DNA from 2 places in the Viridibacillus sp. FSL R5-0888 genome. Region 1 is predicted to be linked to the other one. Evidence: predicted binding sites of a transcription regulator. Region 1 holds the regulator's gene; the other holds the start of a gene.
What was found. The regulator CtsR, encoded in region 1, represses protease genes until heat stress. The targets are predictions, from matches to a motif close to ATGGTCAATAAAGGTCAAACA.
Positions count from the first base shown of each region.

Region 2: clpP (ATP-dependent Clp endopeptidase proteolytic subunit ClpP) is a predicted target of CtsR. The motif match lies at 9,170-9,190, and genes of this name have one in related genera.

Region 1 covers NZ_JBBPAU010000001.1:4,304,039-4,319,416, forward strand. Annotated here, with positions in the region: gene gltX (glutamate--tRNA ligase) at 1-187, opposite strand, end outside; gene ispF (2-C-methyl-D-erythritol 2,4-cyclodiphosphate synthase) at 264-740, opposite strand; gene ispD (2-C-methyl-D-erythritol 4-phosphate cytidylyltransferase) at 743-1,432, opposite strand; gene MKY02_RS21290 (PIN/TRAM domain-containing protein) at 1,496-2,596, opposite strand; gene MKY02_RS21295 (acetate uptake transporter) at 2,907-3,569, shown strand; gene radA (DNA repair protein RadA) at 3,612-4,988, opposite strand; gene MKY02_RS21305 (ATP-dependent Clp protease ATP-binding subunit) at 5,126-7,564, opposite strand; gene MKY02_RS21310 (protein arginine kinase) at 7,554-8,675, opposite strand; gene MKY02_RS21315 (nucleotide excision repair protein) at 8,665-9,177, opposite strand; gene MKY02_RS21320 (CtsR family transcriptional regulator) at 9,244-9,714, opposite strand; gene MKY02_RS21325 (DUF4870 domain-containing protein) at 10,106-10,411, opposite strand; gene MKY02_RS21330 (hypothetical protein) at 10,563-10,832, shown strand; gene corA (magnesium/cobalt transporter CorA) at 10,981-11,943, shown strand; gene MKY02_RS21340 (hypothetical protein) at 11,984-12,187, opposite strand; gene MKY02_RS21345 (globin-coupled sensor protein) at 12,510-13,820, shown strand; gene MKY02_RS21350 (ABC transporter permease subunit) at 13,990-14,988, opposite strand; gene MKY02_RS21355 (ABC transporter ATP-binding protein) at 14,966-15,378, opposite strand, start outside.
Region 2 covers NZ_JBBPAU010000001.1:721,746-737,123, forward strand. Annotated here, with positions in the region: gene hisA (1-(5-phosphoribosyl)-5-[(5-phosphoribosylamino)methylideneamino]imidazole-4-carboxamide isomerase) at 1-479, shown strand, start outside; gene hisF (imidazole glycerol phosphate synthase subunit HisF) at 479-1,237, shown strand; gene hisIE (bifunctional phosphoribosyl-AMP cyclohydrolase/phosphoribosyl-ATP diphosphatase HisIE) at 1,234-1,854, shown strand; gene MKY02_RS03550 (tetratricopeptide repeat protein) at 1,929-3,455, shown strand; gene trxB (thioredoxin-disulfide reductase) at 3,558-4,502, shown strand; gene MKY02_RS03560 (NUDIX domain-containing protein) at 4,788-5,270, shown strand; gene rapZ (RNase adapter RapZ) at 5,263-6,147, shown strand; gene MKY02_RS03570 (gluconeogenesis factor YvcK family protein) at 6,152-7,132, shown strand; gene whiA (DNA-binding protein WhiA) at 7,176-8,123, shown strand; gene MKY02_RS03580 (HPr family phosphocarrier protein) at 8,181-8,438, shown strand; gene clpP (ATP-dependent Clp endopeptidase proteolytic subunit ClpP) at 8,498-9,088, opposite strand; tRNA gene MKY02_RS03590 (tRNA-Arg) at 9,266-9,337, shown strand; gene MKY02_RS03595 (TetR/AcrR family transcriptional regulator) at 9,504-10,412, opposite strand; gene MKY02_RS03600 (DHA2 family efflux MFS transporter permease subunit) at 10,584-12,125, shown strand; gene MKY02_RS03605 (spore coat protein) at 12,177-12,797, opposite strand; gene MKY02_RS03610 (LemA family protein) at 12,970-13,551, shown strand; gene MKY02_RS03615 (TPM domain-containing protein) at 13,548-14,348, shown strand; gene rpoN (RNA polymerase factor sigma-54) at 14,451-15,378, shown strand, end outside.

The DNA of each region.
Region 1 (15,378 bases):
AGTTATCTAATTGAGAAGCTTCGCCACCCTCGATATTACGCTCGATATCTGTATCTTCAATACGAACGATAAAATCTCCGTTATGGTGTCTTGCGTATAAGTAGTTAAATAAAGCTGTACGTGCGCCACCAATGTGTAAATGTCCTGTTGGGCTTGGTGCATAACGAACACGAACTTTTTTAGTCATGATATAATCCTCCTAGTTTTCCTGCAAAAATTCACTTCGTTCATTTTACCACTGCAAGTTTAAAATTTAAAGGAAGTCATTTTTTTATTAGTAAAATGGTTGCCATTGAAGCAATTCCTTCTTCGCGACCTGTGAATCCTAGTTTTTCAGTAGTTGTTGCTTTGACATTTACTTGATCCGGTTCTGCATTTAAGAGTTCCGCAATTCGATTACGCATAGGTTCAATATATGGTGCCATTTTAGGTCGTTGTGCCATGATTGTGCAATCTACATTACCAAGTACATATCCTTTACTTTCAACGATTTCCCAAATATATTCTAATAACTTTGCTGAGTCAGCATCTTTAAATGCAGGATCTGTGTCTGGGAAATGACGACCGATATCCCCTTCTCCGATTGCCCCCAAAGCAGCGTCCGTTATTGTGTGTAATAAAACATCAGCATCCGAATGACCTACTAAACCTTTTTCATGAGGAATTGTAATACCTCCGATAATTAATGGTCGACCTTCTTCAAATGCGTGTACATCAAACCCTTGTCCTACTCGAAACATAGTTATCCTCCTATACGTTGGCTTAAAATCGCCTCTCCAAATATTAAATCTTCTTTTGTTGTTATTTTAACGTTATCGTAGCTACTTTCAACGATATGTACAACCTGACCTAAACGTTCGACTAACATAGCCTCATCGGTTCCTAAAAATTGATCCTTCTCAGCCGCATTTTCTGCTTCTTGTAAAATTGTAAACTGAAATGCTTGAGGTGTTTGAATCATCCATAAGTTAGAACGATCTACCGTCTCAACTATGACACCATTTTCAACTTTTTTCATCGTATCCTTTGTACGCACACCAGCAATTACCGCACCCTTCTCTTCTGCAGCCTCTACTAGCTTGTGAATAACCGGAATTGTGATAAACGGTCTAGCAGCATCATGAACGAGTACAATTTCACCATCTTCTACTTTTTTAACACAAGAATACACGCTATCTTGGCGTTCTGCTCCGCCATCCGGTAATGCTTTAACTTTTTTAATATTATATTTCACAAGGAGCGATTGGATATATTCTCGTTCTTCAGGTTTTACCGCTAACCAAATTCCCTTACATGCAGAGTCTTGTTCAAAGACCTCCAGTGTGTGGATTAATATTGGCTTTTCACGTAGTTCTAAGAACAATTTGTTATGTCCCGCACCCATACGCTTACCGCTACCGGCTGCAGGCAAAATAACGTCATATTGCTTCAAAATTTTCACGTCCTACTCATGGAAAAGGACAAGGCAAATTGCCCTGTCTCTTTTTGTTTTCTATTATGCTACTTTACCGCCACTTTTTGGTTTTGCAAAAATCATACGACCAGCAGAAGTTTGTAAAACACTTGTCACTACGACTACAATTGCTTGCCCAATATAGGATTTCCCTTCCTCAACGACAATCATTGTACCATCATCTAAATAAGCCACACCCTGATTGTGTTCCTTACCATCCTTGATAACAACTACATGCATTTCTTCACCTGGAATAACTACAGGTTTTACAGCATTGGCTAAGTCATTAATATTCAGAACAGCCACATTATGGAGGTCACATACTTTATTTAAATTAAAGTCGTTAGTTAAAATCTGACCACTCATTTTTTTAGCTAAACGAACTAATTTTAAATCCACTTCTTGAATATCATCAAAATCAACTTCTGTAATCAAAATATCCGTTGCCCGTTCATCCTGTAAAGTTCTTAAAATATCAAGACCTCGACGACCGCGGGTACGTTTAAGTGTATCTGAAGAATCTGCAATATGTTGTAATTCTGTTAACACAAACTGCGGAACGACTAATGTACCTTCTATAAAACCAGTTCTCGAAATATCAGCAATACGCCCATCAATAATAACACTCGTATCTAGTAGTTTATAAGCAGTTGCTGGTGTTTCTGAAGCAACTTCATCAGAACTTTTCTTTTTAGCTAAATTATTTGCTCTTGCTGCGGAAAACACATGAAGTAATTCATCACGTTTTTTAAAACCTACCTGAAACCCTAAATACCCAAGAACAATAGATAACAATATCGGTAAAACTGTCGTAATGACCGGAAGTTGTATACTATCAATCGAAAACCCAACAAAATACGCCACAATTAATCCTACAATCAAACCTAATGTGCCAAATAACAAATCACCAACTGGAGCTTTCAATAACTTGTCTTCCATCCAACGAATAAAACGGACACATGAATCGGAAAATAAAAATGAAAATCCAAATAAAATGAATGCGCCAATTGTAACTGACACATATGGATTATTTAGCCATGGGTTTGAGGATAAATGAATGAATTCGTATAATGGCGGTAAAAATAATAAACCCAACGTACCTCCGATAAATAAGAAAGCAACTTGAATAACTATTTTCAACAAAATGAACACCTCCTTTATAGTTTTAATTATACATAGTTTCCCTTTTATTTGCTCGGCAAACCCCTTGGACAATTCAAATCATTTTAATTGCTTGTTTTTTCTACTTTTCATTTTCAATCATCTAGAAAAAACAACTTTTTACACAAAAAACTTAATTTATAAATTAAACAAAATATGCTCTTTACAACAGAAATCCCTCTTGTTAATGACCATCCTTTAGTCAAATGTGACATCGTTATGTCACATTTCTTGAAATCGGTTACAATCTTCATATTCGAGAAAATTCACAACGCAAAACAGGAGGATTGTTATGAATCAAACAAAAAATATTAAAATAACAACTGCAGACCCATCAGGCATCGGACTTTTTGGACTAGCCATCGTTACACTTGTAGCCTCATCTCAAAAATTAGGGTGGACTGAAGGTGTGGGTCTAGTCATTCCCTGGGCAATATTCTTAGGCGGTATCGCACAATTTTATGCCTCTATACTAGATTCTAAACATAATAATACATTCGGTACTACTGCTTTCGGAGCTTATGGACTTTTTTGGATGGCGGTGGCTACTTCTTGGTTTGTTCAATCTGGAACTTTTGGATTAACGTTACAAGAAAGTGCTGATGTACATCAATTAGGGTTCGTATACATAGGGTACCTTGTTTTTACAATATTCATGACCATTGGTGCATTAGAAACAAATAAAGTACTATTTTTCATTTTTTTCTTAATCAATTTTTTATTTGTTGGCTTATCACTAAGTTCTCTTGGCATCATGGAACACGGCATGCACCTTCTAGCAGCTTATTCTGAGTTTGGCATTGCAATCCTATCTTTATACGGTGCTGGTGCAAATGTTTTGAACAAACATTTTGGTTTCGAATTTTTACCTTTAGGTAAACCTTTCGGAATTATTACTAAACCAGTAGAAAAAGAAAAAACCGCTCACTTACAAACAAATAACCAAACATTTTAGAAAAAGCGACAACCTTTTGGTTGTCGCTTTCATTTCACTACATCATAAATCGCGGAAGCAAAGTTTCAGCGCCTCGTTTACCGTCTCTACCCCAACTACTTCAATACCCGCTGGATAATCCCAACCCCCTATGTTAGAAGCAGGAACAATAGCTCGTTTAAAGCCTAGCTTTGCAGCTTCTTGAACACGCTGCTCCACACGTGATACACGACGCACTTCACCTGTTAAACCTACTTCACCAATAATACAATCTCCTGCACTCACAGCACGGTCCTGATAGCTTGAAACAATACTTGTTAAGACTGCTAAATCGATTGCCGGTTCATCTAATTTTACGCCACCTGCTACTTTAATATATGCATCTTGAGCTTGTAACAACATACCCATACGTTTTTCAAGTACTGCCATCAACAAGGATACACGATTCTGATCAATGCCTGTAGCCATACGTTTCGGATAGTTGAAGCTTGAAGGTGTCACTAAAGCTTGGATCTCAACCAGTATTGGGCGTGTCCCTTCCATAGAGGCAACGACACTAGAACCCGCAGCCCCTTGCGAACGTTCTTGCAAGAACAATTCAGAAGGATTTAATACTTCTTTTAAACCACCCTGTAGCATTTCAAAGATGGCAATTTCATTCGTTGATCCAAAACGGTTTTTTTGGCTACGTAATATTCTATACGTATGATGACGCTCTCCTTCAAAATAAAGAACCGTATCTACCATATGTTCTAAAATACGTGGACCTGCTATTTGCCCTTCTTTCGTTACATGTCCAACAAGAAAAATAGCAATATTTTTTGTCTTAGCAATTCGCATTAACTCAGCAGTACATTCACGCACTTGTGATACACTACCTGGTGCAGAAGTTACTTCTGGATGATGTACGGTTTGAATGGAGTCAACAATGACAAACTTTGGTTGAACTTCCTCTATTGTTTGATTTAAAAACTCCAAATTCGTTTCAGAGTAAATATATAACTCAGCTGACTTCACACCTAGTCGCTCTGCACGTAATTTTGTTTGGCGAATAGATTCCTCACCTGAAATATAGAGTACCCTATGACCTTTATTAGAAAGCAACGCCGAAACTTGCAAAAGTAGTGTGGATTTACCGATTCCAGGGTCGCCACCAATTAACACTAAAGAACCTGGCACTACTCCTCCACCAAGTACACGATTTAACTCATTTAGTTCCGTTTCAACTCTAGGTGCATCTTCTGTCTCAATCGAAATAATTGGCATAGCCTTTTGAGAAGTACTTGATGAGTGCTGGAACGCTCCTCTAGGTCCTTTAGAAATGACTTCTACTTCTTCCACCATCTTATTCCATTCACCGCACCCAGGACATCTTCCCATCCATTTTGGTGATTCATAGCCACAAGAATTACATAAAAATTTCGTTTTCTTTTTAACCATATTTCCTCCCACTAATACTTCTATTGTTCTCTCTATTATAAAACAAGGCACTCCAAACATGTTGTTCGGAATGCCCTGCTTTTTCAGACCTTTGATGAACTAAGTAGCTAACTACACAATTTCATCGTTAGAATGAATTATTTTGTTACAAACTCTTTAATATTTACAACAAACTCATCGTTTTCAACATCGAAAATGACACGCTGACCTGTTAGCACTGTTCCTTTTAAAATCTCTTCAGATAAACGGTCTTCCACATGTTTTTGTATTGCTCGACGTAAAGGACGAGCACCATACTGTGGATCATAGCCTTCTTTAGCGATTTTATCTAAAGCTGCGTCAGTTAACTCTAGTTCGATATTTTGTTCTTGCAAACGTTTTGTCAATTGTTTTGCCATTAGTGCAACGATTTTCGTTAATTCTTCTTTTTGCAATGCATGGAAGACAATCATCTCATCAATACGATTTAAGAACTCAGGGCGGAATGCTTTTTTCAATTCTGACATTGTAACACTCTTATTATCTTTGTGTATGTCTTTTGCATTAGCTGAGCTAAAACCGAGTGATTTTCTATATTGAAGTTCTGAAGCACCTACGTTTGATGTCATGATAACAACTGTATTTCTAAAGTCTACTACGCGTCCCTTAGAATCTGTTAAACGACCATCTTCTAATACTTGTAATAGAATATTGAAAACATCTGGATGTGCCTTTTCAATTTCATCTAGTAAAATAACTGAATATGGTTTACGACGGACTTTTTCTGTCAACTGACCGCCCTCTTCAAATCCTACATATCCTGGAGGTGAGCCAACAAGTCTCGAAGTCGAATGTTTTTCCATGTACTCAGACATATCAACTCGGATCATAGAATCTTCATCACCAAACATTACTTCTGCTAATGCACGAGCAAGTTCTGTTTTACCAACACCAGTTGGTCCAAGGAAAATAAATGAACCGATTGGACGCTTCGGATCTTTTAACCCTGCACGTGCACGGCGGATTGCTCTAGAGATGGCTTCAACTGCCTCAGTTTGACCAACAAGGCGTTTGTGCAACTCTTCTTCAAGGTTTAGCAATTTAGCAGATTCCTCTTGTGCTAACTTCGATACCGGTATCCCCGTCCACACAGAAACTACTTCGGCCACGTCATTAACAGTTACTTTGGATTCTTCTTTACCTTGCTTTTCTTTCCACGTTTTCTTTGTAGATTCTAATTCTTCTTTTAATTTTTGTTCAGTATCGCGAAGCGAAGCCGCTTTTTCAAATTCCTGACTTTGAACAGATGCGTTTTTCTCTGATCGAATCGCTTCTAGTCTTTGCTCAAGTTCTTTTAAGTTTGGAGGAGTTGTATAAGAACGCAACCTTACTTTTGATCCCGCTTCATCAATTAAATCAATAGCCTTATCTGGTAAGAAACGATCCGAAATATAACGATCGGACATTTTCGCAGCCGCATCAATGGCTTCATCCGTAATTTTCACACGATGATGCGCTTCGTAGCGATCACGTAAACCTTTAATAATTAGTATGGCTTCTTCAACAGTTGGTTCATCGACTTGAATTGGTTGGAAACGGCGCTCCAATGCTGCATCCTTTTCAATGTATTTACGATATTCATCCAATGTTGTAGCACCGATACATTGTAATTCCCCACGCGCTAGAGATGGCTTCAAGATATTCGATGCATCAATAGCACCTTCTGCTCCACCTGCGCCAATTAATGTGTGTAGTTCATCAATAAAGAGAATAACATTACCTGCTTGGCGAATTTCATCCATCACTTTTTTCAAGCGATCTTCAAATTCACCACGGTATTTTGTACCCGCCACGACTGTTCCCATATCAAGTGTCATAACACGTTTATCTCGTAAAATTTCAGGTACTTCATTGTTTACGATTTGTTGAGCTAAGCCTTCTGCAATTGCCGTTTTACCGACACCTGGTTCCCCGATTAAAACTGGGTTGTTTTTAGTACGGCGTGATAGCACCTCAATAACTCGTGTAATTTCCTTACTACGGCCAATCACTGGATCTAAGCTGCCATCTCTTGCAACTTGAGTCAAATCACGTGCCAAGCTATCTAAAGTTGGTGTACTTGCAGCTTGTGTAGCACTATTTGCATTTTGTGCATGATCATGACTACCTAACAACTGTAACACTTGTTGGCGCGCTTTATTTAAACTAACTCCTGCGTTGTTTAAAACACGAGCTGCTACGCCTTCTCCTTCACGAATAAGGGCTAATAATAAGTGCTCTGTACCAATATAAGAGTGACCTAGTTTACGTGATTCATCGACAGATAGTTCGATTACTTTCTTTGCACGAGGTGTGTAATGCACGATTGGACCAACGTCTTTTGTACCTACACCAACTAGCTCCTCAATACCTTCTTCTATCATTTCAGAGCTAATATCAATTGCTTCAAGCGCTTTAGCTGCTATACCGCCACCTTCACGAATTAAGCCAAGTAAAATGTGCTCTGTACCGATTGATTCATGTTTCATACGAATGGCTTCTTCTTGTGCCAATTGAAGCACCTTTTGTGCGCGTTGAGTAAATCGATTAAACATCATAAGAATCCTCTCCCTCTTCGTCAGATTGACCTTTTTTTAATTCTCTATTGCATTGCAATCGTTCTCGCAACAAACTTGCTCGGTACACATCTCGTTCGTTTGGTTGAAGTGTAGTACCTGCATGTTGTTGTAAAAAGCCAGGCTGCATATAAAGCATACATTCGTTCAAAACAGCAATAGGTATATTCTGGATTATACCCAAATATATACCCAATCGAACGTTAGATAAACAATTTGCTGCTTCTTCGCTCGTTAAAATTCTGGCATATAGTAAAGTTCCCAATGAACGATTGAGACGATCCGCTAAAGCGATTGATGCATGTTCTATTAATGCAGTACGTGCTTCTGTCTCTTTTTGAATAATTTGTTCAGTTACACTTTGTAAGTCTAATAAAATATCCTTTTCTGATTTACCAAGTGTGATCTGATTGGAGATTTGATAATAATTGCCTACCGATTCCGTCCCCTCACCATACATTCCTCTCACAACCATACCAAGTCGTGGCATCGTACTTATGAGAGAACCAATTTGGTTTGTCATAGTTAATGCAGGTAGATGCATCATAATAGACGCCCTCAAACCCGTTCCTGTATTTGTAGGGCAACTTGTTAAATAACCAAATGTATCATCAAAAGCATAAGGTAAATGATGCTCTAATAGACGATCAATTTGATCTGCGCTTTTATAAGCTTTTTCTAGTTGTAGACCTGGCTGTAAACATTGTATACGAATATGATCCTCTTCATTAATCATTACGCTAATCGATTCATCTTTTGACAGCAAAACCGATCCAACTCTCTCTTTATCTGCAAGCTGAGGACTGATTAAATGTTTTTCTACTAATACTTTACGCTGTAATGCAGGCATGTCATGCAATGAAAAATAAGAGAACTGAAAATGTTGTTCTTCCTCATCATCTGCATCAATCAATACATTCGAAACAGCTTTATCAATTTGCATTGCCTCTTCATCAGAAAAAGCTCTTGGAAAACGGAAATCTGTTAAGTTACGAGCTAACCTGATGCGAGTACTCATGACGATATCACCATATTGTCCTTCTTCTTGCATCCAATTGGTCGTTGGATTGTGTAAAAAGTGCTCAATGTTCATCTTGAGACTCACCCCCTACTTGTAACTTTTTTTCAAGAGTACGGACATTATCCCGCATTGCCGCTGCATCTTCAAACCGCTCTTCCTCTATGGCCACTTTCATGTCCAACCGAATTGCCTCGATTTGTCTTTTTAATTGATATAGCTCATTAATAGATCCTGGCACTTTTCCAATGTGTTCCACTGCTCCATTATGCAAACGTTTTAATACCTGAGGTAACTGCTCTTTAAAAGTTTCATAACAACCAGGGCAATTAAATTTTCCCTCGTTCAAAAATTGATGGTATGTCATGCCGCATTCAGGACAATTCTCCTGTTCCTGCATTTTCTGCTCATTTACATTTGGTGCTGCAACTGACCAACTCGGTGTACCAAACCAATTTGAAAAAAGTTTATGCATTGAAATTGGATCGGCATTAAAATCGAGGTTCAAATGGAAAGAATCAAGTTGTTTATTGCACACTTCACAGAAATGCCTTGTCGTTTTTTTGCCATTCTTCATTTGTGTCACCGTGATAGTGGCCGGTCTTTGTTTACAGTTTTCACAAATCATACCCTCGCACCTCTTTTACAATTGCTTGTCATATTTTATAGTCAGTAGCATTGCTTGTAGGATACGCGCGCGAAGCTCATCACGTACCGGTAAATTTATTCGTAACACAGAACGATTAAGAGCTGCTAACATCATTTTAGCTTCTCTTTTCGTAATTACACCTTCGTCAATTAAACGGAAAATTAAATCATTCGTCATAGTTTGTGAAGCACCTTCGTTCACTTGCTCAATCACTTGGTCAATTAAATCCGCCTTTGAACTAGCTTTAACACGTAAAATTCTTATATATCCTCCACCGCCACGTTTACTTTCAACTAAATAGCCACGCTCGGCGGTAAATCGAGTATTTATCACATAATTAATTTGGGAGGGTACGCATTGAAATTTATCAGCAATTTCACTCCGTTTAATCTCAATATGTCCCTCTCCACCTAATTCGATAACCTCTTTCAAATAACCTTCTATTATGTCAGAGATATTACGCATTTCAAATTCCACCTCGCTTGCATCACTGACTTTGACTATCTTTGACTATATTTGATTACATTATACACAGCCTAATAAAAAACACGCAATTGAAATGCTCATTGAAATGTGTAAGGTACCTGTTTAGCCTCGAGAAGCACCCATACCTTCAAATCGAAAATGTCTTTTCAGTTTTCGTTCAAGAAAGTGGCAGTTACCTCGGAGCCATGTCGAGGCTGGTGAGCAGAAGAAGTACTAAAAACACTCATTTTAAGGAAGATCGTAAATCTTAGTCGTCCCATCGTAACAGTTGCTCGAAAAACATCCTACTTTCTCAAGATACCCGTTTCACTTATCTAATATTCGGTCAAAACAAAAACCGCGACAGCAATTGCCATCGCGGTTTTTCAAATCAATACCATTTCCCAACAATCGGGTAATTCCACTCTGTATCATTAAGAGCCTTTACAATACCTATTACTGGAATGACAACGCCCATAATCAAAAAGACTACTAAGAACGGAAGTCCAATTAATAAAAAACTAAATATCCCTGATACAATGACTAATACCCACATAACAAATTGGAACAATAGCGCTTGAATGGACAAACGCTTAATCTGTTTATCTTCAATAAAAATATAGAATAGGATTGGCACTAAACACGGCGCAAAAAATGCACTTGCGTGAAGAATCACTTTTAACCCTTTAGATTCCACTTAGAGCAACTCACTTTCATAAATTAATATGTTTCTTATTCTATTTATACGATTAAAAAATCCATTAGTTTCATATCCTCATAAAAAAAAGGAACATTCTTTATTTCGATTCGTCCTCTGAAGTAACAAAAGTAAGAGAGGAGTTTTTCCTTTGAAAAAAGCATTATTATTCATCGGTAGCATCGCATTATGCTTAATCATTTTCATTGTAATGCCTTATTGTTTATTGAAAAATTCATTTTCAAATGATTGCGAATCTAAAACTTCCTCATGCTCTAAAACCATTGAGCATAAAATAAAAATCATCAATTCAATAAGTGAGTCAGATGTTCTGTATCAAGATCAGAATACTATCGAAGACTCAACCGATAAAAGTCATCGAGATCAATTTTTATCAAGCCTTTTCCTAAGTGATAAATAAATACCATAAAATATATAAGAGGGCAGCTATGCATAAGCGCCCTCTTTTTTATTTCTATTTATCTTATGTTTCATTCAGCATCTTCCCGTGACAATACGATACCGTTTATGAGAGGATAGTTATACACTAGTTGAAATGAGGACGATCTATGATTCGGACCCTTGGCATTACTAATAATCAAGAACTAAAAATTAATTTTCCGCTAGAAGAATTACGAAATAATCCTTTTGAATGGTATTGGGTTGATTTTGATGAACCTACTGTGGAAGAAGAACTACTGCTAGACACATTCTTTCACTTTCACCCACTAGCTATTGAAGACTGTTTAATGCGATTACAACGACCAAAACTCGATTATTATGACGACTACCAATTTTTGGTTGCGCATAAGTTAAACGAAGAGACCTTTGAAGCCGAAGAGGTCAATATGTTCGTTTCCGAAAAATTTATTGTGACTTTTCATAAATCGCCAGTTCCTGAATTTGATATCGTCCGTTCACGTATACATGATCAACCACAGTATTGGGAAAGTGGCGCTATTTTCGTCGCTTATCAAGCAATAGATAAAATCGTAGATAGCTATTTCCCAATGGTCTACAACATTGAAGATCATTTAAATACAATTGAGGACGAGCTAAATTATCAAAGCAACACAAAATCTATGCGCTATGTATTTGATTTACGTAGTGATTTACTTCATATTCGACGTACCATTTTACCTATGCGCGACCTTTTATATCGTATTTTAAACTCCGAACGCTTTACATTGATCAAATCCGAACGTGCTTACTTTGTCGATATTCATGACCATTTGATAAAGCTAACAGAAATGGTTGAATCAAACCGTGAGCTTACTGCTGATATGCGAGATAGTCATATGTCTATGAATGCCAGTCGCATGAACGGCATTATGATGATCTTGACCATTATCTCATCTATTTTCATTCCACTAACCTTTATAGCTGGTGTATACGGTATGAACTTTGAAAATATGCCCGAATTACATTGGCATTACAGCTACTTTATCGTTCTAGCTATTATGCTTATTATTGCCATATCTATGTTAGTTTGGTTCAAATACAAAGGTTGGTTCGACTTATTCAAACCATAAAAAAACGCAGGCTCTCCACAATTTAAGGAGAGTTTGCGTTTTACTTTAGTTCATCGTCTTTAGCATCTTTTAAACCAAATAATACAAAAGAAATGGCACCCGAAAATAATGCTGCACCTAAGGCAATCATTATACGTGAGTTCAAAGGAACGTCTGTATAATCCTTATTCAATAACATCAACGCCGATACCACTACAACTGCCATAATTGGTAAAGCAAATTTCATCCCTCGCTTACGATCCATTGACCAATACATCCTTTTCTTCAAGACATTTCTTTTATTGTAGCATGGACAACCTACAAGAACACGGTGAAATAATATGTGACATCGTTTGTTCACTTCTCTGTGTCAGTTTTAAAGGTGCTTTTTTATAAGTAGATCCATCAAATACTCGGCGCATTACTTTATACCTCTAATATTAACTTCAAAATTCCTTATTTATTAATTAAATATTACTAAATTCTCAATAAAAAGAAATCTATATTATGTCTATAGATACGTTAAAAATGGTAGAATAGAATCATCATAAACTAAACTTCGCTTATAGTAGAATGGAGAAATTGACGTGTCAATTTGGACAATGAAAAGAACTAGAAAAGAAAAAGAACCCTATTTTCAAACAGAGCACTATATGAATCAAGTTACTTTAAATGTGACTAGACATCATGATATACAAAAACAATTTCAATTATTAGATCTAACTAAGCAAGATTTAGCTATTTTAAAGCAACTACAACCATTAACTCAAAATCTTATCAACGAAATGGTCGAGAAATTTTATGAGGCTATTAGCCAGTCAGACACTTTAATAGGAATTATTAAAAAGCATTCTGAAATCAACAAATTAAAAGTAACTTTAAAACGTCACCTATCTGAAATGTTTGAATGTAATATTAACGATGCTTACATTGAACAACGCAAAATTATTGCACAAGTACATGTTCGCATAGGACTTCAATCAAAGTGGTATATCAATTCATTTCAATCTTTAACTACATCTTTCATTCATTTTGTTAATGATCTAGAACTCAGTACTAAGGAGTCGACTTTAGCAATTAGTGCATTTTCAAAGTTAATAAATCTCGAACAACAGCTAGTTATTGAGGCTTATGAAAATGAACAAGATCGTATTAGGGATAATTCAGATGAAAAGCAACAAAAAGTTGTCATCTCAGTTCAAAGTACGGCACAAGAGCTTAGTGCTATTAGCCAAGAAACAACTGCTTCTCTACAATCTTTAGCTAGCCAATCAGATGACATTGCTCAATCAACTCAACAAGGCTTAATGTTCGTAACTTCTACTCAAGAAAAATCTGATAGTGGCAGAGAGCTATTAGACGCACAAACAAAATTGATGAACAAAATGTCTTCAAGCGTCACTTTATTAGATGAGACTATGAATAGACTACGTATTTCTTCTAATGAAATCACACAAATTGTTCGTCTAGTAACAGACATTGCAGATCAAACTAATTTGCTTGCATTAAATGCGTCGATTGAAGCAGCTCGCGCGGGCGAACATGGTAAAGGCTTCGCTGTCGTAGCTGATGAAGTACGTAAATTAGCTGAGGAAACGAAGAGTGCTGTTCGAAATGTATCACTTCTTATTAAAGACACTGAAAATAACATTGAGAATATGTCCAGTTCAGTTAAGGATGTCGATGTTCAAATCTCTAAAGGTGTTGAAATGCAAAGTACCCTTTCTCAATCATTTAACATAATTGCAGAGGCGGTTGCAGGTATAAAAGAAAAAAATGAAAATACTACTAAAGACATTACTAGTATTTCTCATTTACTTGAAGATTTGAGCCAAGGAGCTGCTCAAGTATCTGCATCATCTGACCATCTAATTGAAATTACAAGCCAATTAAATTAATAAAAACAGGCTGTTCGCTATGAGTTTCATAGTGAACAGCCTGTTTTATACTATTGATAAAATCTCTTTATTCCATAAAAACCACCAAATATAAAGAGAACTCCAACTAATATGATTGCTATAATGCACATCATTTCTGACATCATTTATCCGCCCTAACTACACTCTATTACGCTGTAATATCTCGTTTAGTGAAAACAATATAACTAATCACCATGAAAATAATTACATAAACAGATAACACGGCTAACGCTAATGCCATTGTTGTACCTTCAACTATCACATAACCATTTACAAATTGTGTTAAATCCGTATATGTGAAGAATAAATATTTTACTATTTCATATTTGCTTAAGAAAACAACAATAGTACTTCCCATAAACCATAGGAACATTGAAATCCCAATTGCTAATGCATTTGAACGGAAAACAGATCCAATCATAAATGCAAATGTTGCAGTTACGAATATATTAACTGATGAAATTAAATATAAATACAATGAGCGTAGCCAAATTGACTGTTCTACCACTTCACTGCCATTCCATTTCAAGTAACTTTCACCACTTGTATCAAATAACATAAAACCAATTATGGTGGAAGTAATCCACGTGACTGCTGCCATTACTATTCCAAATAATAATACTGTCGCGAACTTAGAAGTGAGTATTTTCCAACGTTTTACTGGTCTCGTTAATAGCATTTTAATTGTGCCTTCTGAAAATTCAATTGCCACAATTCCGGCTGCAATAACGACAACAAACATTGTAACTAGCGACAACATACCACTAGAGTTTAACACAAAACTTTCCGTACTCATGTCACTTTCAGGTGCAATATCATTTTTCAAGCGATACTCTGAAATACTTTTTTGCTCGATTAGATCTTCTTTTTCATCTTTAGATAGACCATCTTCTTTTAGCATTTTGTCATTTTCAGCAACAATAGCCTTTTCCTGTTCTTTCCAACTCAACTTTGGTGCATCTTTTCCTTCAGCATTTTCTATTGTCACTGTTCCACCTGTTGAATCCTCCGTAGAACCATACTTAGAGGATATCCACTTATTTAACCCAGCCATACCAATTACTATTACTATGAGCATGATTAACATAATCCAAGTGGCTTTTTTACGCCATAACTTCATCCACTCATTTTGAATTAGTTTCAGCAATTTGGCCACCTCCTGTCATTTCTAAGAATTGATCTTCTAACGTTTTATGATAAGGATTTATTGCATAAATATTAATGTCACTTGCAACAAGCGACTGCACTATTGCTGGAATTTGTGTTTTCTCTGCCTGTACAAGCCATCCCTTTTCATGCTGTTCAAAAGCAATACCCGCATCAGCAAAGACTGTCGTGATATTAGCATTTTGTTCTGTTTCAATATAATAGTGTGACTGCTCATCATCTTTCATTTCACGCATATCAATTAACTTACCATTTTGGATAACTGCAATTCTGTCACACATTAATTCTATTTCAGAGAGTAAGTGGCTTGATACGAAAACAGCGACGCCTTCCTCCTCCGCAATTTTACGTAAGTAGTTACGGAATTCTC
Region 2 (15,378 bases), 3.6 Mb from region 1:
GTTCTGAGGAGGATGTACGCTACTATCTTGAAAATGGGGTTCATCGGGTGATTATTGGCAGCCTAGCCATTCGTGAACCAGAGCTTGTTGCAAACTTTATAGAAGAATTTGGTGCAGAACGCATAGTAATTGGACTAGATGCAAAGGATGGCATGGTAGCGACACATGGTTGGCTTGAGACGTCTAATAAGTCTGCAATAGAAGTAGGAAAATATTTTGCTAAGGCAGGCGCAAAATATTTTGTTTTCACTGATATTGCAACAGATGGTACTTTAGCTGGTCCGAATATTCCAGCGAATGTGAAATTAGCTGAGGCAACAAATGCCGAGATTATCGTATCTGGTGGAATCAGTTCACTTGTAGATATTCAGCGAGTAAAAGAAGCTGCACAAAATTCGTCAGTTGCAGGTGTGATTATTGGTAAAGCTCTTTACGCAGGTCGATTTACATTGCCAGAGGCACTTAAGGAGGCGGAATAATGCTTACAAAACGAATTATTCCATGTCTTGATGTGAAGGAAGGACGCGTTGTAAAAGGCGTTCAATTCGTCTCATTACGAGATGCTGGTGATCCTGTAGAGCTTGCTAAGTTTTATAATGAACAAGGCGCGGATGAGCTTGTTTTTTTAGATATTTCTGCTTCGCATGAAGGACGTGAAACGATGGTTGATGTCGTACGACAAACAGCTTCTACATTAGCGATTCCTTTTACAGTAGGAGGCGGTATTCGAACACTTGAAGATATGAAACGACTGCTTCGTGCTGGTGCAGATAAAGTATCAGTTAATTCGTCTGCTTTGCAACGTCCAGAACTTATTAAAGAAGGCTCCGATTACTTCGGAGCACAATGTATCGTGGTGGCAATCGATGCTAAGTGGAGCGAAGAAGACGGTACTTGGATGGTCTATACGCATGGTGGACGCAACAAAACGGATTGGCAAGCAGTGGCTTGGGCGAAAGAAGCAGTAAGACTGGGAGCAGGTGAATTATTAGTTACAAGTATGGATCAAGATGGAGAGAAAAGTGGCTTTGATTTACCTTTAACAAAAGCAATCCGTGAAGCTGTCAACGTACCAATTATTGCGAGTGGTGGGGCTGGAAACGCGGATCACTTTTATGATGTTTTACAACATGTAGATGCAGATGCTGCACTAGCGGCTTCTATATTTCACTATAAAGAAACAAGTGTCGCAGAAGTGAAAAATGAATTGCGACAAAAGGGAGTGTTTGTGAGATGATAGAAAATCTCCAATTTAACGAAAAAGGTTTGATTACTACAGTAGTACAAGATGCACAAACGAAAGAAGTACTAACTGTTGCATACATGAACAAAGAATCTTTAGAAAAAACATTAGCGACAGGTGAAACGTGGTTTTATAGCCGTTCTCGTGAAGAACTTTGGCATAAAGGAGCCACAAGTGGTAACACACAAAAAGTGATAGCTATTCGTGCTGACTGCGACAAAGATGCTCTGGTTGTAGAAGTCTTACCAACAGGACCTGCTTGTCATAATGGTACGACAAGTTGCTTTACAGAAACCATAAAAGAAAAAACGGAAAATTTGGGTTCTTTAGAAATTATTACTGAGCTTCGTAGTGTTATTCAAAACCGCGAAAAGGAAATGCCAGAGGGTGCATATACAACTTATCTATTTAATGAAGGTATCGATAAAATTTGTAAAAAAGTTGGTGAGGAAGCAACAGAGGTTGTTATAGCTTCAAAAAACCGCGATGCCGAAGAATTGAAATGGGAAACAGCAGATTTAATTTATCACTTATTGGTTCTATTACAAGAACAAAAGATGGATGTATTTGAAGTTTTAGGTGTACTTCAAAAACGGCATGAGCAACATTAAATATGTTATAATGAAGGATACTAGAGTATAAGGGACGTTTCTATACGTTCCTTATTTTTTTCGGAGGAATTTTTTTGGAGAAAAAACGTAAACTAAAACCGCGAGAAAATGTCGTATCTTTTATTCCAGATGGGAATTTTTATTATAATAAAGCATTACAAGCGTTAGATCGAGAGCAGTTTGATAAGGCGCATAAATACTTACAAAGAGCAGTGGAACTTAGTCCTGAAGATTCACTTATACTTATGCAATATGGTGTTATAAAAATGGAGCTTGAACAGCATGATCATGCTTTAGAGCTATTAAGAAAAGCTCATTCAATTGACCCTGATGAACCGGAAATAGTATTGTTTTTAGCTGAAGTCTCTGCTCATCTAGGTATGTCAGATGAAGCAGGAAAATACGCAAAGCTTTATCTAGAGTTAGATCAACAAGGTGTTTATGCTGAAGAAGCGCTTGAAATTATTGATTTCTCTGAACAGATGAAAGAGCAACCAACATCTGATGAACCGCAAGATTCAGAAGCTGTGTATTTACAAGAAAAAGCTCGCCGTATGATGGAAGAGGGAAATTTTAAAGAGGCCATTGAGCAATTTGAAGAGATTATTCAAGATAACCCTGATTTCTGGGCAGCCTATAATAACTTATCACTTGCTTATTTTTATCTAGGAGAATCTGAACAAGCAAGAGCGTTATTGCATCAAGTGTTAAAAGGGAATTTTGGTAATTTACATGCCCTTTGTAATTTAACGGTCATGGCTTACTACGAAAAAAATAAAGAAGAGTTGGACGAGCTACTTGAGTTATTAGTAAAAATCCAACCATACTCATTTGACCACCGTTATAAATTAGGGGCTACATTAGCTCTCGTTGGTCGTTATGAAGAAGCTTATAAATGGTTACGTAGTTTGCAAAAACGTGGGTTTGAAGGCGATCCTGGATTTTACTTTTGGCTATCCCATGCAGCTTATTTCTCAGGTAGAAAAGCTGTTGGGAAAAGTGCTTGGAAAAAACTATTGGAAATCGATCCTGATAAGGACGGCTTTGAGCCATGGGCACATGAGAGCCGTGTGACAAATCCAAATGCTATCGAGCAAAATCGAGAATTTATCGTTGAAAAGCTTGAAAGTAAATACCGTAGTGACCGATTATTTGGTCTATATTTATTAGGTAAAACAGTACACAAGCAGGAAATTATTGCACATCCAGGTTGGATTGATGTCGATGAATATTCTTCGATGGAAAAACTATTTCTAGCATATGCACTTGAGCATGAATTTGATGCGCAGGATAAAAGTATTCTACCGTTTTTAAGAGCTATGGAAGCTTCAGATATTTTATATATGCAATCGATGCCTATTTCAATGCCTAACACATTTCTATTTCAAATGTGGTTCGTATTATGCGAAAGAGCGTTGGAGGAAAATTATCAATTCAAGAATCCAAAGGCACTTGTAGCAGCAGTGGATTATATGTATAAATCCTCTCGAATGAAAAGTGTTACTAAAAAGTCAGTTGCAGAAGCGTATGGGGTTACAACAACTACTTTGACGAAATATGTGAACGAATTAATACATTTTTTACCTGGATTCGACGCTTAAATGTCGAAATGGTAAGCAGAAATATTGAACGTACACCAGTTATCCTCTACCATGGATATTGAATATAATGAAATGCTTTATACAGATCTAGGAGGAACAGATATGTCAGAAGAGAAAATTTATGATGTAGTTATTATCGGTGCAGGTCCAGCAGGGATGACAGCTGCCGTTTATACTTCACGTGCCAACTTATCTACATTAATGCTAGAACGTGGTATTCCAGGTGGACAAATGGCTAATACAGAAGAAGTTGAAAACTATCCTGGTTTCGATTCTATTTTAGGACCTGAATTATCTACTAAAATGTTTGACCACGCGAAAAAATTCGGTGCTGAATATGCTTATGGCGATGTTACTGAAATTATCGATGGTGAAGAATATAAAACAATTAAAGCAGGCTCAAAAGAATTTAAAACACGTGCCATCATTATTACAACTGGTGCTGAATACAAAAAAATGGGCGTACCTGGTGAAAAAGAACTTGGTGGCCGTGGTGTAAGTTATTGTGCAGTATGTGATGGGGCATTCTTCAAAAATAAAAACCTAGTTGTTGTTGGTGGAGGAGACTCTGCTGTTGAAGAAGGAATTTACTTAACTCGCTTTGCGGAAAAAGTAACAATCGTTCACCGTCGTGATAAATTACGTGCCCAAAAAATCATTCAAGATCGTGCATTTGCTAACGAGAAAATTGATTTTATTTGGAACAACACTGTTAAACAAGTGAATGAAGAGAACGGAAAAGTAGGCAGTGTAACGCTTGTTTCTACTGTGGATGGTACTGAACAAGAATTTGCTGCTGATGGTGTATTCGTATATATTGGCATGTTACCATTAACAAAACCATTTGAGGGTCTAGGAATCTTAAATGAAGCTGGATATATCCCAACAAATGAAGAGATGGAAACAAGTATTCCTGGTATCTTCGCTGCTGGTGACGTACGTGAAAAAACATTACGTCAAATCGTAACTGCAACTGGTGATGGTAGTATCGCAGCTCAAGCGGTTCAACATTATGTTGAAATGTTAAAAGAAAAAATTAGTAATTAATTGCTGATTTTAACGTCTTCTTAACATAGCTGTAACTCATTTGCAATATAATAAGGGTATAGTTGTAAGTGCAATAACCCCCTATTAAGATAGATATATTGGTAAGGCTGTTTCGCGGTAATTTGCCGTTTGAAGCAGCCTCTTTTTTATATATGGAGGCTATATTGTTATTGAAAAGGGACTAGATTAGTGAAATCACTGTCCTTTCGGACATATTTTTGTACGCTAAAGGTGTAACAATGTATAATAATGATTATAAGTTTACAATGATTTGGAGTGTCGTGTGTGCAGAGAATAGCAAATTTGATTGTTAGAAAAGATAACAAAGTTCTTTTACTAAAAAAACCACGACGAGGCTGGTATGTTGCGCCGGGTGGTAAAATAGAGAGTGGGGAGTCTATTTTTACAGCTGCTAACCGGGAATTCAGGGAAGAAACGGGGACAATCCCTTTAAACCCGCATTTAAAAGGTATATATACAATGGTGATAAAAAATGATCAAGATATTGTAAATGAGTGGATGCTCTTTACATTTGTTGCAGATGGCTTAGAAGGTACGCCTTATGAAGATACAGTTGAAGGTGTTCTGGAATGGCATCCAATTGAAAGCTTGAACCATTTACCGATGGCTGAAGGAGATCGTACTAATTTATTGTTTGCCGTAAACGAAAAAGGCATGCAATACGGTACTTTTACTTATACAGAAGATTTTGAACTATTAAATGAAACAATTCAAATTTCAACTGAAGGAGATGGCATCAATGCCTAGCACTCAACCGGTTAACGAATTGATCATTATTACAGGGATGTCTGGAGCAGGAAAAACTGTCGTAATCCAAAGTTTTGAAGACTTAGGTTTTTACTGCATCGATAATTTACCACCTGCATTACTACCAACTTTCTTAACTCTAATGAAAGAATCTAAAAAAGAATTTTCTCGTATCGCAGCTGTGATGGATTTACGAGGTGGTGATTTCTTTTCATCACTAATTGATGCATTAGAACAAATCGAGAAGCAAGATTTAGTTGCGACAAAAATTTTGTTCTTAGATGCAGATAACGAAACATTAGTGAGACGATATAAAGAAACACGCCGCTCACACCCACTTGCTCCTGCTGGTGGATTGCCGTTAGAAGGAATTCATCACGAAAGAGAATTACTTGCTGAAGTGAAACAAAAAGCACAATTTATATATAATACATCAAGTATGAAACCTCGAGAGTTACGCGAGCGAATTATTGCGCAATTTTCAGGTGTAAATTCTCGAAGATTCACAGTCAATGTTATGTCATTCGGCTTTAAGCATGGCCTTCCAATTGACGCAGACTTAGTATTTGATGTGCGTTTTTTACCGAATCCTTATTATGTGGAGAGTTTACGCCCTAAAACAGGATTAGAGAAGGACGTATCATCATATGTTCTAAAATATGATGAAGCACAGACATTAATAAAAAAACTGACGGATTTATTTGAATTTATGTTGCCTCTATATAAAAAAGAGGGTAAAACACAACTCATTATTGCATTTGGTTGCACGGGGGGGCAGCACCGCTCTGTTACATTAGCCGAATATTTTGGTGATTATTTGAATAAAGATGTGCCAACGGTTATTACGCATCGCGATATTGCAAAAAGAAAGGGCTAATTCTATGGGGAAACGAAATACGCGTATCGTCATTCTTGGTGGAGGGACTGGATTATCTACTCTTTTACGAGGTTTGAAAAAGTTCCCTATTGATATAACTGCCATTGTGACGGTAGCGGATGATGGGGGGAGCTCGGGTAGATTAAGAGATGACTACGAAATACCGCCACCAGGCGATGTACGAAATGTCATCGCTGCACTATCTGAAGTCGAACCTCTGGTAGAAGAAATGTTCCAATATCGATTTTCAGCATCTGAAGATTTAAGTGGTCATTCACTAGGTAACTTGATGTTAACCGCATTAACTGAGATTACTGGCGATTTTTCGCATGCAATTCGAGAAATGAGTCGTGTCTTAAATGTGCACGGTAAAGTATTGCCAGCAGCAAATCAAAGAATTACCCTTTTTGCCGAGCTAATTGATGGTACAATTGTAAAAGGTGAATCTAAAATTCCGACATTCAATACAGGCATCAAAAGAATCTTTTTATCGCCTGAGGATGTGAAACCGCTACCAGAATCTGTAAGCGCAATCAAAAAAGCGGATATTATTATTATAGGACCTGGAAGTTTATATACGAGTATTTTACCGAATCTGTTAGTGGATGATATTCAAGAGGCCATTATTAGTGCTAAAGGAAAGAAAGTGTATATATGTAATCTTATGACGCAAGCAGGAGAAACACAAAACTTTGCAGCATCAGACCATGTAAAAGCATTAAACGATCATTTAGGGCAACCTTTTATCGAAACGATATTAATTAATAAAGAAGAGGTACCAGCATCTGTAAGAGCGGCTTATAAAGAAGAAGAAGCAGAGCCAGTTTTTTTTGATGTTGGAGTATTAGAAAAAATGGGTATCCAAGTAGTGAAAAAAGAAATTGCTACAACTCATGATGGCGTTGTACGTCATGAAGCCTCAAAGGTTGCTGAATGGTTAGTAGAGTATGCTCATTCTTTTAACAGTGACATAAAAATGATATAAAATCCGTTGTTTTATATAAATCATGATAGAGAGGGGGGTTAATATGTCATTTGCTTCAGAAACAAAAAAAGAATTAACACAAGTTGAAGCAGGCGATACAGGCTTAAAAGCAGAATTATCTGCCCTCATCAGAATGAATGGCTCTCTGTCATTTGCAAACCGTCAACTTAGTCTTGATATTCAAACTGAAAATGCAGCAATCGCACGAAGAATCTATACAGTAATGAAGAGGTTCTATAGTTATAGAGTGGAGCTTCTTGTGCGAAAGAAAATGCGTTTAAAGAAGAATAATGTTTATATCTGCCGTGTGAGAGAAGGGGCAAAAGAAATTTTAGAGGATTTAGAAATTGTCTCTGGAAACTTTTTGTTCAATCATACAATTGCAGAAGGTTTAGTCGATACAACTAGTAGTAAGCGTTCATATTTAAGAGGCGCATTTTTAGCTGGTGGATCTGTCAATAATCCGGAAACTTCCGCGTATCATTTAGAAGTGTATTCGTTATATAAAGAGCATGGTGAGGCACTGGCTGATTTAATGAATAAATTCGATTTAAATGCAAAAACAATCGAAAGAAAAAAAGGATTTGTCACATACTTAAAAGAAGCTGAGAAAATTTCAGACTTTTTAAGTTTAGTAGGTGCACATCAAGCCATGATGAAATTTGAAGATGTGCGTATTGTACGTGATATGAGAAATAGCGTGAATCGACTTGTGAACTGTGAGACGGCTAATTTAAACAAAACGATTGGAGCAGCTGTTCGTCAAGTAGAAAATATCCGATATATCGATCATAGTATTGGGATTGATCAACTACCTGAGAAGCTTAGAGAGATTGCTCGATTACGTGTGGAGTATCAAGAAGTGACATTAAAAGAACTTGGTGAAATGGTATCAGCAGGTACTGTTAGTAAATCAGGTGTCAATCATCGCCTACGTAAAATTGATGATATTGCTGAATCATTGCGTAGAGGCGAAGTGGTTAAACTTTAATGGAATGAAGACGCACGGATAATGAATATATAAGTAATTATAGGAGGAGTAAAACGAATGGCAGAACAACAAGTAGAAGTAAAACTTAAATCAGGACTACAAGCAAGACAGGCGGCTTTGTTCGTACAAGAAGCAAATCGCTACTCTGCGGATGTATTTTTGACGAAAGATAATAAAAAAGTAAATGCTAAAAGTATTATGGGTATTATGAGTTTGGCTGTTGCAAAAGGATCTAAAGTCATTTTAACTGCAGATGGTGCCGATGAAGCACTTGCATTAAATGGTCTAGTAAAACTAATTCAATCTGAGGATTAAATGAATAAAATATAAAAACCGCTATTCTCATCTTACGAGAATAGCGGTTTTTTAGATGTTTATTTAATTTCGTTACGTTCAAAAATTTGATCGATTAGACCATATTCTTTCGCACGCTCAGCTGTCATGAAGTTATCACGATCTGTGTCTTTTGCTATAACTTCGATTGGTTGACCTGTACGTTCAGATAAAATACTGTTTAGTTTTTCACGAAGGAATAAAATGCGTTTTGCAGCAATTTCAATTTCAGTCGCTTGACCTTGTGCGCCACCAAGTGGTTGGTGAATCATCACTTCAGCATTCGGTAATGCAAAGCGTTTCCCTTTTTCACCAGCGGCAAGTAAGAAAGCACCCATAGATGCAGCCATACCGATACAAATTGTTTGTACATTTGGTTTGATGAATTGCATAGTATCGTAGATTGCCATACCAGCTGTAATGCTACCACCAGGACTGTTAATGTATATAGAGATATCTTTCTCTGGATCTTCAGCTTCTAGGAATAAAAGTTGAGCAACAATAGCGTTTGCAACGTTGTCATCGATAGCGCTACCTAACATAATAATACGGTCTTTCAATAAGCGTGAGTAAATGTCATAAGCACGTTCACCGCGGTTTGTCTGTTCAATAACTGTAGGGATTAAGTTCATAAGAATATCCTCCTCAAAAGGTAAATTCAATTTTCCTGTATAAAAGCAATTTGCTTCTATTGCACCTTTATCATACACATTATGGTCAAGGAAGGTCAAATGATTCGAATCCAATAATCCTATGGTTGAATTGTTTTGGTTTCCTTTGTATAATAGAAAAGTCGCAATTGATGAATTGCCCTCGTAGTGTAATGGATAACACATAAGATTCCGGTTCTTAGGCTGGGGGTTCGATTCCCTCCGAGGGCGTATATAACTGCACTTTAAACATCTATGTCGTTATTTAAATAGCGACATAGATGTTTTTGTATGATGGGCTCCAATAATGATAATATGCCCAAATCAATAGAATAATAAACTGTCATATAGAAATTAAAAGTCGCTTTAATATTGAAAAGCGACTTTTTGTGTCCAATTAATTACTATTTAATATGTCTAGGTTGTTATTTTGTTTTATAAATAGCCATATAAGATTTGCAATTTCTTGGGCTTCTGCAGCATGTTTAGTACCTTTAAAGCTAGTGTTAAAGGGTAATACAATTGCTTCAATTATATAGTATGGGGTAGTTTCTTCTTGTAAAGATTTTATAAGGCAGGTTGTATATTCTTTACCAGCTTGTAAATCATCTTCAATAAGGCCTTCTGAAAATCCAGTTAGCTGTTCTGCTAAATACTCTTTCGTTACATATTTATGTTTGAAATTCTCATGTAAGTACTTTGCTAAATCACAGCCTAAGAAATGTTCACCTCTCTCAATTTGAGCAGGTAAAACGGCATCTAGCTGTTGAATTACGTATTTCACAATCTGTACTGGGTCTAGAGCATCTTCACGTGTAATTTTCCAAATATGCAACATATGTTGTATCATACCAAAAGTTAGGATGGCAGCATCGTAACAGTGCGGCTTTGATTCTTCTCCATAAATATCGACAATTCTTTTTGCGAGCCAATTTAACTCGTTTAGATGAAATCGCATTACTACTTCTTTAAGTTCTGGTTCACCCGAATGGAAAATCGATTCAAAGATAGGGATTAAATTTTGATCACGGTTTATTTGCATCAATACAGCAATTTGCTTAGCTAGTAAGTCTTTATCTTTTGGATCCTGTCCTATAAGCATCTCATGCTTGCGAACATCCGCTTCTTCGCGACCTTTAGCTATTATTGCGATTAAGCATTCGTTTTTTGAAGCAAAATAATTATAAAAAGTGCCTTTAGAAATATGCGATTCATCTAGAATATCTTGGATGGAGGTATTTTGAAAACCTTTTTCCACGAAGAGCTTTTGAGAGGCAACGATAACTTGACGTTTACGATTGTTCATAACATCACCTATTTTTTCAATTAGTGTACTATCATTCTAACTTGGAAACGCTTTAATATCAATGTTTATAAAATGACAAAATTTTTTAGTTGAAAAAGTTGTACCATGAGTATAAAATAAATCAAGTAAACTTCTATATACGAAATATAATGAAAGTAGAGAGGATATAATATGAATAGTAACGCATTACAGAAAAAGCCACCTTACGCAATGATAGTAATCTTGTTTATAGGTGCTTTTGTTTCTTTTCTTAACAACACATTATTAAATGTGGCATTACCAACGATAATGAAGGAGTTTGATGTAGCGGCTTCTCAAGTTCAATGGCTATCAACGGGTTATATGCTTGTCGGAGGTATTCTAGTTCCAGCAAGTGCCTTTTTTATCACTCGATTTAAAAACCGTCATTTATTTATTACATCAATGACATTATTTTCTATAGGTACAGCATTAGCTATATTCGCTCCAGAGTTTTGGGTACTTATTGCAGCTCGTATGATTCAAGCAGCAGGTGCAGCAGTATTAGGACCGTTATTAATGAATGTTATGTTAACAAGTTTCCCAATTGAAAAACGTGGATCTGTTATGGGTATCTTTGGTCTAGTAATGATTTCTGCTCCAGCTATCGGACCAACATTATCAGGCTGGATTGTAGAGCACTATGATTGGCGTATGTTATTTGAAATCATCTTGCCTTTCGCAATTCTTGTATTATTGCTAGCAATCTTTAAACTAGGCAATGTAATGGAAACAAGAAAAGTAAGCCTAGATGTCTTTTCATTGATCTTATCTACTATTGGATTTGGTTCTTTACTTTATGGCTTCAGTTCAGCTGGAGATAAAGGATGGGATAGCCCAATCGTTTACGGTACAATTATTGTCGGTGTCTTAGGTGTTGCTGCATTTGTTATTAGACAGCTGTTCTTAGAACAACCTTTGCTAGATGTTAGAATCTACAAACACCCGATGTTTGCGCTATCTTCAGCGATTTCAATCGTCGTTTCTATGGCAATGTTCTCAGGTATGATTATTACACCAATTTATGTTCAAACAGTTCGTGGTATTTCGCCTTTAGATGCAGGATTATTAATGCTACCAGGTGCACTTGTGATGGGAATTATGTCACCAATTACAGGTAAGTTATTTGATAAATTTGGACCTAAAGCATTGGCTCTTACTGGGTTAACAATTACTACGATTGCAACATACGAGTTAACAAAATTAACTGCCGATACTAGTTATGGTTACTTAATGTTTGCATATACAATTCGTATGTTCGGTATGTCTATGGTTATGATGCCGATTATGACAAATGGCTTAAACCAATTACCAATGAAGATGAATCCACACGGTACTGCCATGAATAATACGCTACAACAAGTTTCTGGCGCAATTGGTTCAGCTGTATTAATCACAATTATGACAAAGCATACAGCTACTCGTGCAAAAGAGATAGGTTTAGAAATGAAAGAAAAAATGGCTTCAGCTGCGCAATCTGGTAATGTACCAAGTGCAACAGAAATTGCTCAAATGAAAGCTCAAGTTGGTCAACAAGCGTTGATTGATGGTATTAACTTCTCATTCTTTGTTGCAATGGGTATTACGATAGTTGCTCTTATCTTAGCGCTATTTGTTAAACGTGTTCCTGTTAATGGAAAATCAATGAACCCAACTGAAAACACTCAAGAACAAAAAGAAGAAGTTAAAGCATAATAAAAGAAAACGCTCAGTCATGACGTAAAGTCATAACTGAGCGTTTTTTTGTTATTGTAGGCGGGAATTTGGAGCGGGGGCAAAAGCATTTAATAACTCTTGCATATCTTTTCCATCTAATTGAGGTACTTGATAATATTTATGTTTGTTTTGATACAGGGATAATTCGTAAGCCATTTCAATACAGTTCGGTACTGAATCGGCTAGTACACGTCTTACCACCGGGTTAGTTGTTTCGAGGGCAGTCGTTACCTTACATGAAGCGAGCTGTTTATGCCCACCTAGTAAGTAACCTGAAATCATTTCGTCATTCAGCTCAGAAGCGTTTGACATTGGCTTTTTTGGTTGAGATGGTTCTAACCCGTAGATGAAATCATGGTTAAGTTTCATCTGATAACTACCAGTCGGGTGAGATGGGTCACGTCCTGTCCTAAATGACTCAACTGTAATATTGTACTCATCTAAGCTGAAATTGTACTGGCGGTCTAAAATATCCAGTAATTCTGGGTCTTGTACGTGTGGACGCAAAAGTACAGCGTGATTAAGCATAGCAACTGTTTCAGATAATGTTTCGTGCATATCTAAAACTTCGTGGCCACCATGGTTCATCATCGCAGACTGTGGTTGATACATATTACCGGATTCAGTTTGTCCAAATTGGTTATTAGTCAATTGTTTGGCCTCCTTAATGAAATAGCGTTTACCGCAACTGTAGTATGGATTTAAAGCAAAACATTATACGATGAAAATGAAACTTCCAAATGTTTGAAGCGTATAATAAGTCGTATGTTTTTTCATAAGGAAGTAAGGGAAGAATAATTAAAAAATGAGGAGGTCTTTCATTTTGAAAAAATTGGTCACACCCTTAATAATAATTGCCGTAATTATTGGTGTTTTAGCGATGATGATTGTGCCACGCTATAACAAGTTAGTGAATGCGGATGAGCAAGTGGATTCGAAGTATGCTCAAATTGAAAATCAATTACAAAGACGTTTAGATTTAATACCTAATTTAGTGAATACAGTTAAAGGATATGCAAATCATGAAAAAGAGATTATGACGGACATTGCTGAATCTCGATCGAAATTAGCTGGGGCGAATACACCACAAGATCAAGCTATCGCAAATGATGAATTGACTGGTGCATTAAATCGATTATTAGTTGTTGTAGAAAAGTATCCTGACTTAAAAGCAGACGCGAATTTCCGTCAATTGATGGATGAACTCTCTGGAACGGAAAATCGTATTGCTGTCGCGCGTGAAGATTATAATGAAGAGGTAAATAGTTATAATAAATTAAGAAGAGCATTTCCAGGGAACCTTATTGCTGGAATGTTCAATTTTGAGAAAAAAGAATATTTTAAAGCAAATCCTAATGCCAAAGATGCTCCAGCAGTAGACTTTGGTGGAAATGATTCAAAATGAAAAAAATCACTCTTGTACTAGGTGTATTATTTACTTTGGGGTTATTTTTTATAACTTCTGCAACGACTCAAGCCGCAAGTTTACCGAAACCTGAGCAGGATGGGTACGTACAGGATTTTGCAAATGTTGTATCAAAAGACACCAAAGAAGAATTGAATGAGCTATCCAAAAATCTAGAGATTGCAACCGGTGCACAAATTTATATTTTAACTGTAGATACTTTAGGTGGTTTGGATGCTGCATCGTATGGTACAAAAATTGTGCGTGCATGGGGAATTGGAAGCAAAGAAAAGAATAATGGCGTGCTTATTTTAGCAAGCTTTGGTGACGCTGAAGGTGATCGGGATTTACATATTACTGTTGGTCAAGGTCTGGAAGGCGCATTACCTGATGCTAAAATTGGACGGATTTTAGATGAATATATGGTACCGAATTTAAAAGCTGGAAATTATGACGCCGCCTTTAGTTCTGCATATAAACTTATATATAATATCGTTGCAGAGGAATATAACTGGGATGGGACAGTAGACAATCCTGTAAAGCCTGAAGAAGAAGGCTTATCGCCAATAACGATTGTTATCATCGTTATCCTTTTTTTAATCGTATATAGTATGTTTTCAAAAGGTGGAGGTGGATCTGGTGGTTCACGAGGTCGCCGAAGAAGTATATATGATTATGGTGGTGGCTGGGGGAGTTTTAATTCCGGTGGTAGTGGTAGATCTAGTGGCAGAAGTTTTGGTGGATTCAACGGTGGTGGAGGCTCATCAGCTGGTGGAGGAGCAGGGCGTAAATGGTAGATGAAATGGTTTCGCAAAATTGCGGAACCATTTTTTGTATATGAGTTTTCGATTGGCATGCTCATCGCATAAACTTTATAATTGAGGTGGGGGTGTTGAGAAATGTCATTTCGCTTTGAGCAATCGCAAACACAAATTCAAAAGCTAGCGCTAACGCAGGAAATGCGGCAATCATTAGATTTACTGCAATATTCCTCTGAAGAATTACACGCTTTTCTACAAGAAAAACAAGTGGAAAATCCCTTTTTAAAAATAAAAGTAAAATCATCAAAGAATCAACAAACTAAAGATTGGGCAGAATGGACAGCGTCAGCAGAATCAGATTCAATTCAAAGTTCTATTATGGATCAGTTATTAAACCAATCCTTATCTCCTGAATGTAAAAAAGCTATCAATTGGTTAATTAATGATTTAGATGATTTTGGCTTCTTAACAAGTACAGATGAAGAATATTCTAAATGGCTAGGTCTGAATATTCCTACTATAAAACAGGCTAGACAATACATATTACAGTGCGAACCAACTGGCATTGGCGCTTGTTCGATGTCGAAATGTTTATTATTACAAGCAGAAAAAGGGCAAATGGATGAGGTCGTTTGCAATATTTTATCCAATTATTACACATTATTTATTGAGAAAAGGTGGCAGGAGTTAGGGCGTATTTCTAACTATTCTTTAAAACAAATCCAACAAGCAGCTGATGCAATTAGTACGTTGAATCCATCACCTATAGACTATTTAAGAACACCTAAAACAGAATATATAATTTCAGAAGCAGACGTTTTTATGGAAAATGGTAAATTGTTAATACGATATTCCAAAGAAGCATTTCCTTCTGTCGAGTTAGATGAAGAGTATGTTAAGCAAATCCAGGGAGATCAAGATTCATTTGCTTATATTAATGGAATGAAGGAACAGGTACGTATTATAGATAAGCAATTATTGCTAAGAAAAGAAACTCTGCGCCTAGTTATTCAAGAAATCGTTAAAAAGCAATCAGCATTTTTTTCAAAAGGCTACGACGCCATTG